Regions from separate parts of the Streptomyces sp. NPDC046197 genome, predicted to be linked through region 1. Evidence: riboswitches for the same ligand, from Rfam matches in the RefSeq annotation. Region 1 holds a riboswitch; the other holds the start of a gene.
The links. A riboswitch is a leader RNA that binds a small molecule or an ion and turns the genes downstream of it on or off. The one in region 1 is predicted to bind S-adenosylmethionine.
Positions count from the first base shown of each region.

Region 2: it holds a riboswitch for S-adenosylmethionine, as region 1 does, so the genes downstream of both, AB0A61_RS32210 (aminotransferase class V-fold PLP-dependent enzyme) here and AB0A61_RS08330 (amino acid ABC transporter permease) in region 1, are expected to answer to the same signal.

Region 1 covers NZ_JBEYZY010000004.1:284,052-287,250, forward strand. Annotated here, with positions in the region: gene AB0A61_RS08320 (ABC transporter permease) at 1-758, shown strand, start outside; gene AB0A61_RS08325 (hypothetical protein) at 782-964, shown strand; SAM riboswitch class IV at 1,003-1,111, shown strand; gene AB0A61_RS08330 (amino acid ABC transporter permease) at 1,435-2,415, shown strand; gene AB0A61_RS08335 (amino acid ABC transporter ATP-binding protein) at 2,412-3,199, shown strand, end outside.
Region 2 covers NZ_JBEYZY010000032.1:15,311-18,509, forward strand. Annotated here, with positions in the region: gene AB0A61_RS32210 (aminotransferase class V-fold PLP-dependent enzyme) at 1-1,274, opposite strand, end outside; SAM riboswitch class IV at 1,455-1,571, opposite strand; gene trpD (anthranilate phosphoribosyltransferase) at 1,680-2,744, opposite strand; gene AB0A61_RS32220 (cytochrome bc complex cytochrome b subunit) at 2,883-3,199, opposite strand, start outside.

The sequences.
Region 1 (3,199 bases):
AGCGGTCGCCGTTCCTGTGGCTCCTGGAGCGCGAGGTCCTGCGCTTCCTCACGATCTGGCGCTACAGCGTCGTCGGCCCGGTGCTGTCGACCGTGCTGTTCGTCGTCGTCTTCGGATCGGCTCTCGGCCGGCACGTCGACACGATCGACGGCATCGGCTACGGCAGGTTCATCGTGCCCGGCCTCTTCACCCAGGCGATCGTCAACGTCGGCTTCTTCAACGGAACGACCAGCCTGTTCGAGTCCCGCCGCGACCAGTACATCGACGACGTGTTCGCGAGCCCGCTCAGGTGGTGGGAGATCAACGCGGCACTGGTGGGCGGCGGCATCGCCCGAGGCGTCGTCGTGGGTGCGGGCGTCCTGGCGGTCGCACTCCCGCTCACCCACGGCGCCACCCCGGCCCGCCCTCTCGTCCTGCTGCTCGGCACACTCGGCGTGCTCCTGGTCGCCGCACAGGTCGGCGTGATCGCGGGCGGCCACGCCAAGTCCCTCGACCACGTCTACTCCATGGAGTCGATCATCCTGCTGCCGCTGGGCTTTCTCGGCGGCGTCTTCTACTCGGTCCACCAACTGCCGCAGTTCTGGGACGTCCTGAGCCGCCTCGACCCGGTCTTCTGGCTGGTCCAGGTCGAGCGGATCGGCTTCCTCGGCCAGGGCGACGTCGGCGCGGGCTGGGCCCTTGCCGTGGTCTGGGGCCTCGGGGCGGCGCTGACGGCCTGGTCGGCCGCGATGTTCGGCACCGGTCGCCTCAAGCCCTGATCCGTCGCCGATCACCCCACCCTGTGGGCCTACGCCCGCATGCTCGCCGCCCCCCGGCGTTCGGCGTCCGCCTCGACATCGACGGCATCGAACGCCGCCAGCGCGCCCGCTGCCGGGGCCTGAAGGCCGCCGGGGCGGCCGTCCGGATCCTGGACCGGACGGCCCACACCGCTCGCCTGCCTTTCCACCTGCTGGACCGGCGTTGACAAATGTTCGGGCCGTTGTTTTAACTACCGCCCAGAACGGTCATGAGCGTCAGCGACAAGCCCTGGCTTGCTGACCGGCAACCCTCCCATCGCGGTGGGGTGCCCCAGGTGACGACCCGGCCGATGAAGTTTCGGTAAGCGCGAGGTCCACAGGGCCGGAAGAGTGACGGTGACGCCATGTACGCAGCTCCCAGGACGGCCGCACGCCGCTCCCGGAGCTGCGTACCGTCGTATGCGAACCTGCTCGTCGGCGATCGTGCCGTCGATCTGCTCCGCGTGAACAGCGCACTGTGTACCGCGCCGGGCCGCGCCCGCTGTCGGGGCTGACCTCTCCCCGCAGCCCCCGCACTTCCTGACGAACACCGCGACCGCGGTGTGCCGTCGTCCTCCCCGCCCCCGGTACCCGCCGTCGTGTGCACCGCCGCATGCCGCCGTGCTTCCGGGGTGTTCCCACCCAGCCGGAGCCCACCATGAGTGAACCCCCTGGTGCCACCGTCACCCTCGCCGAGGCGCCGAGCACCGACGAACCGTCAAAAGCCCTCATCGCGCAGCGAGTTCTCCCGTTGCGACGGCCAGGCCGCTGGATCGTCACCGCGGTCGTGCTGGTCCTGGTCGCCCAGTTCGTGCACGGACTGGTCACCAACCCCTTCTACCAGTGGGACCGCTGGAGCTACTGGTTCCTGCGCCCCACCATCCTCGACGGCCTGCTGGTCACCCTCGAAGTCACCGCCTGCAGTGCGGTGCTGGGCCTTGTCGGCGGCATCGTGCTCGCACTGGGCCGGCTCTCGAAGAGCCCGGCGCTGCGCGCGGTCAGCTGGACCTACGTCTGGGCGCTGCGCTCCATCCCGCTCATCGTGGTGCTGATCTTCCTCTACAACTTCAGTGCCCTGTACAAGACGGTGAGCGTCGGCATCCCCTTCGGGCCGGCCTTCTTCTCCTTCGACGAGTCGAGACTCGCCACCGACATGGTCGTCGCCGTCGTCGGCCTCAGCCTCAACGAGGCCGCCTACGCGGCCGAGGTCGTACGCGGCGGCATCCTCTCCGTCGACCAGGGCCAGCACGAGGCTGCCGCCGCGCTCGGCCTGCCCAAGAGCTACCAGTTCCGGAAGATCGTCTTCCCGCAGGCGCTGCGCTCGATCACCCCGAACTACGTCAACCAGCTCATCGGCCTGATCAAGGGCACCTCACTGGTCTTCTACGTCTCCCTGCTCGACCTGTTCGGCTCCGCGCAGACCATGGGCTCCACCTACCCCGGCGACATCGTGCCGCTGCTGCTGGTCGTCACCGTCTGGTACCTGATCCTGACCAGCATCGTGTCCGTCATCCAGTTCTACGTCGAGCGGCACTACGCCCGCGGAGCCACCCGCGGACTGCCGCCGACGCCACTGCAGAAGCTCCGCACCGGTCTTTCCGACCTGCGGGCCCGCATCCGCCGGGAGGCCGCCGTATGACCGCCGAGACGCTCGAAGCCGTGGCGGACGTCGAGGCCGCCACCGTCGAGGTCCACGACGTGCACAAGTGGTACGGCACCCACCGGGTACTGGACGGCGTCGACCTGACCGTCCGCCCCGGCGAGGTCACCGTCATCCTGGGCCCCTCCGGCTCCGGCAAGTCCACTTTGCTGCGGGTCATCAACCACCTGGAGAAGCCCGAGATCGGCTACGTCAGTATCAACGGCGAGCTGATCGGCGTGAAGCGGCAGGGCGAGCGGCTGAAGGAGCTCAGCGAGCGGGCCATCCTCACCCAGCGCGGCCGGATCGGGTTCGTCTTCCAGAACTTCAACCTCTTCCCGCACCTGACCGTCCTGGACAACGTGGCCGCCGCTCCCGTCGCCACCGGAAAGCTCGGCAAGCCCGAGGCGCAGCAACTGGCCAAGGAACTCCTCGAACGCGTCGGCCTCGGCGAACGCGTCGGCGCCTACCCTCGGCAACTGTCCGGCGGCCAGCAGCAGCGCGTCGCCATCGCCCGCGCCCTCGCCCTGCGCCCCGGCGTCATCCTCTTCGACGAGCCCACCTCCGCCCTCGACCCCGAACTCGTCGGCGAAGTCCTCGCCGTCATCAAGGACCTGGCGACCAGCGGCACCACCCTCGTCATCGTCACCCACGAGATCGGCTTCGCCCGCGAGATCGCCGACCGGGTCGTCTTCATCGACGGCGGCAAGATCATCGAACAGGGCCCGCCCTCCGAGGTCCTCGACAAACCGCGGCACGAGCGGACCAGGGACTTCCTCAGCAA
Region 2 (3,199 bases), on a different contig from region 1:
CGCTCCACGTGTTCGTCCGGGGTGCCCGCGCCGAAGCTGACCCGGATGGCGTTGAGGGACTTCTCGCCGGGGGCGGCCTCGGGGGCGCCGCACTCGCCCTGGGCCTGCGGGTCACTGCCGAGCAGAGTGCGGACCAGCGGGTGGGCGCAGAACAGGCCGTCGCGGACGCCGATGCCGTACTCGGCGGAGAGCGCGGCGGCGAAGTGGGAGCTGTTCCAGCCCGCCACCACGAAGGAGATCACGCCGACCCTCGGGGCGTCGTCGCCGAACAGGGAGAGGACCCGGACCTCGGGAACCCCGGCGAGGCCCGCCCGCACCTTGTCGATCAGGTACCGCTCGCGGGCGACGAGGGTGTCGAAGCCGGCCTCGGTGAGGGCCCTGCAGGCGGAGGCGACGGCGTAGGCGCCGATGACGTTCGGTGAGCCGGCCTCGTGGCGGGCGGCGCTCTCGTGCCACTCCACGTCCACTCCCCCGTCGGTGCGGCGCGTGACCCTGCGGCTGGCGCCGCCGCCCGCGAGGTACGGCTCGGCCGCGCGCAGCCAGTCGGCACGGCCGGCCAGGACGCCGGAGCCGAAGGGGGCGTACAGCTTGTGACCGGAGAAGGCGACCCAGTCCACGTCGAGGTCCCGCACCGACACCGGGTGGTGCGGGGCGAGCTGGGCGGCGTCCAGGACGACGCGGGCGCCGTGCGCGTGCGCGGCGGCGGCCAGCTCCCGTACCGGCCACAGCTCGCCGGTGACGTTGGAGGCGCCGGTGACGCAGACGAGGGCGGGGCCGTGCGGGTCGCGGTCGGCCAGCGCCCGCTCCAGGGTCTGGACCGCCTGCCGCGGGGTGCGGGGGGCGTTGAGGTAGGTGACCCGCGCGTCCTTCCAGGGCAGCAGCGAGGCGTGGTGCTCGGTCTCGAAGACGAAGACCTGGCAGTCGGCCGGGAGCGCGCGGGCGAGGAGGTTGAGGGAGTCGGTGGTGGACCGGGTGAAGACCACCTGGTCGGTCCCGCGGCAGTCGAGGAACTCGGCGACCGCCCTGCGGGCGTTCTCGAACAGGTCGGTGGACAGCTGGGAGAGATAGCCGGCGCCGCGGTGGACGCTGCCGTAGTACGGCGCGTACGCGGCCACGTCGTCCCACACGCGCTGGAGGGCCGGCGCGCTGGCGGCGTAGTCGAGGGCGGCGTAGGTGACCTCACCGCCGGTGACGAGCGGGACGGTGACATCCCGTCCCAGAACGGGCAGCGGGGCACAAACGGACTGGTCGGCGGCAAGGGTGGAGACAGACATGGCGAACTCCGGTGAGAGGCAAGCGGAACCACCGTGCGAGCGGATGCGGCTCGAGCACGGAGGAGGGGGAAGGGGGATGCGGAGGCGGGGCTCTACGCCCTATCGCATTCGCTTGCTCACGGAAGGCTCCCTCGAACGACCAGGACCCCTGGCCCCACGCTCAGTCAGGAGCGTGCGAGGGGTCCGCGCTTGCCGCAGACCTCGCTGCCTGCGGCCCGGTCTTCACCCGGGGCACCCCGCCACGGACGGAGGGTTGCCGGACAGTCGGCCGGGGCCTCATGACTGTCACTCATGACCTGATACTGGAACGTACGCGAAGTGATCGCGGTCCCGCAACCCGTGTCCGGATCGCGGGACACCCGTCGGCGAGGGGCCAGGGGGTGTCAGACACCCCCCAGGCGACCCCTAGGCGTTGCTCGCGGCCACCCAGCGCTCCAGCGTCCGCTTCGCCGCCCCGGAGTCGATCGACTCGGCCGCCTGCTGCATCCCGGCGCGGAGCTGCTCCGCCAGGGTCCCGGAACCCGGTTCCAGGGCCACCAGGGCCGCCGCCGAGTTGAGCAGCACGGCGTCCCGTACCGGGCCGGTCTCGCCGTCCAGCAGGCGCCGGGCGACCTCGGCGTTGTAGGAGGCGTCCGCGCCCCGCAGCGCCTCCACCGGCACCAGCTCGATGCCGACGTCCCGCGGGTCGAAGCGCTCCTCGGTGACCTTGCCGTCCCGGACGATCCACACCCGGGAGGTGGAGGTCGTGGTCAGCTCGTCGAGACCGTCGTCGCCGCGGAAGACCAGGGAGGAGTTGCCGCGCTCGGCGAAGACGCCCGCGACGACCGGCGCCATGCGCGGATCCGCGACGCCCACCGCCTGGGCCTTCACCTTCGCCGGGTTGGTGAGCGGACCGATGACGTTGAAGGTGGTGCGGATGCCCAACTGGCCCCGGGCGGCGGCCACATGACGCAGTGCCGGGTGGAACTTCACCGCGAAGCAGATGGTGATGCCCGCTTCCTCGGCGACCTCCGCCACCCGCTTCGGGGTCAGCTGCAGATTGATGCCGAGCTTCTCCAGGACGTCCGACGAGCCCGACGCGGACGAGGCGGCCCGGTTGCCGTGCTTGACGACCTTCGCGCCGGTACCGGCGACGACGATCGAGGACATCGTGGAGATGTTCACCGTCCGCGCGCCGTCGCCGCCGGTGCCCACGATGTCGACGGTCGGACCGGCTACCTCGATCACGTTCGCGTGCTCGTACATGGCCCGGACCAGCCCGGTGATCTCCTCGACCGTCTCGCCCTTGGCCCGCAGGGCCACCAGGAACCCGGCGATCTGGGCGTCGGTCGCCTCGCCGCGCATGATCCGGTCCATCGCCCAGGCCGTGTCGTCCGCGCTCTGGTCGCGGCCGTCGAGCAGGGCGTTCAGTACCGCGGGCCAGGAACGGCCCGCCGCGATGTCGCCTCCAGCGGGGGTCACAGCGCTCATAAGCCGCTCCTGGGTCGGTGTCCCGGACTACGGGACGCAGGTCTCGAACAGGTCCACCCTATCCAGCCCCGGGCACGGCGAAGGGCCCCGTCCGTACACCGGACGGGGCCCTTCGCGTGGCGTGGCGACGCTGGGAGGTCAGTGGTGGCCGTGGCCGCTCGTGATCTCCCGGTACTCCTCGACAGTCGGCTTCGGGATCTGGTTCTCCTCGCCGTAGTACGCGTTGCTCAGCTTGGCGCGCAGCTTCTCGGAGCCCTTCACCTTGCGCTCGACGCCGTTCTCGTCGACCGCCGGGCCGATCTCGGCCGGAGCGTACTGCTCGTGCGCGGTGAGCGTGTGCAGCTGCTCCTGGCTGAGCGGCTCGTGGATCTCGATGAACTCACCGTGCGGCAGGCGCTTGATGATGCCGGTCTCGCGGCCGTGCAGCACCTTGTCGCGGTCCCGACGCTGCAGGC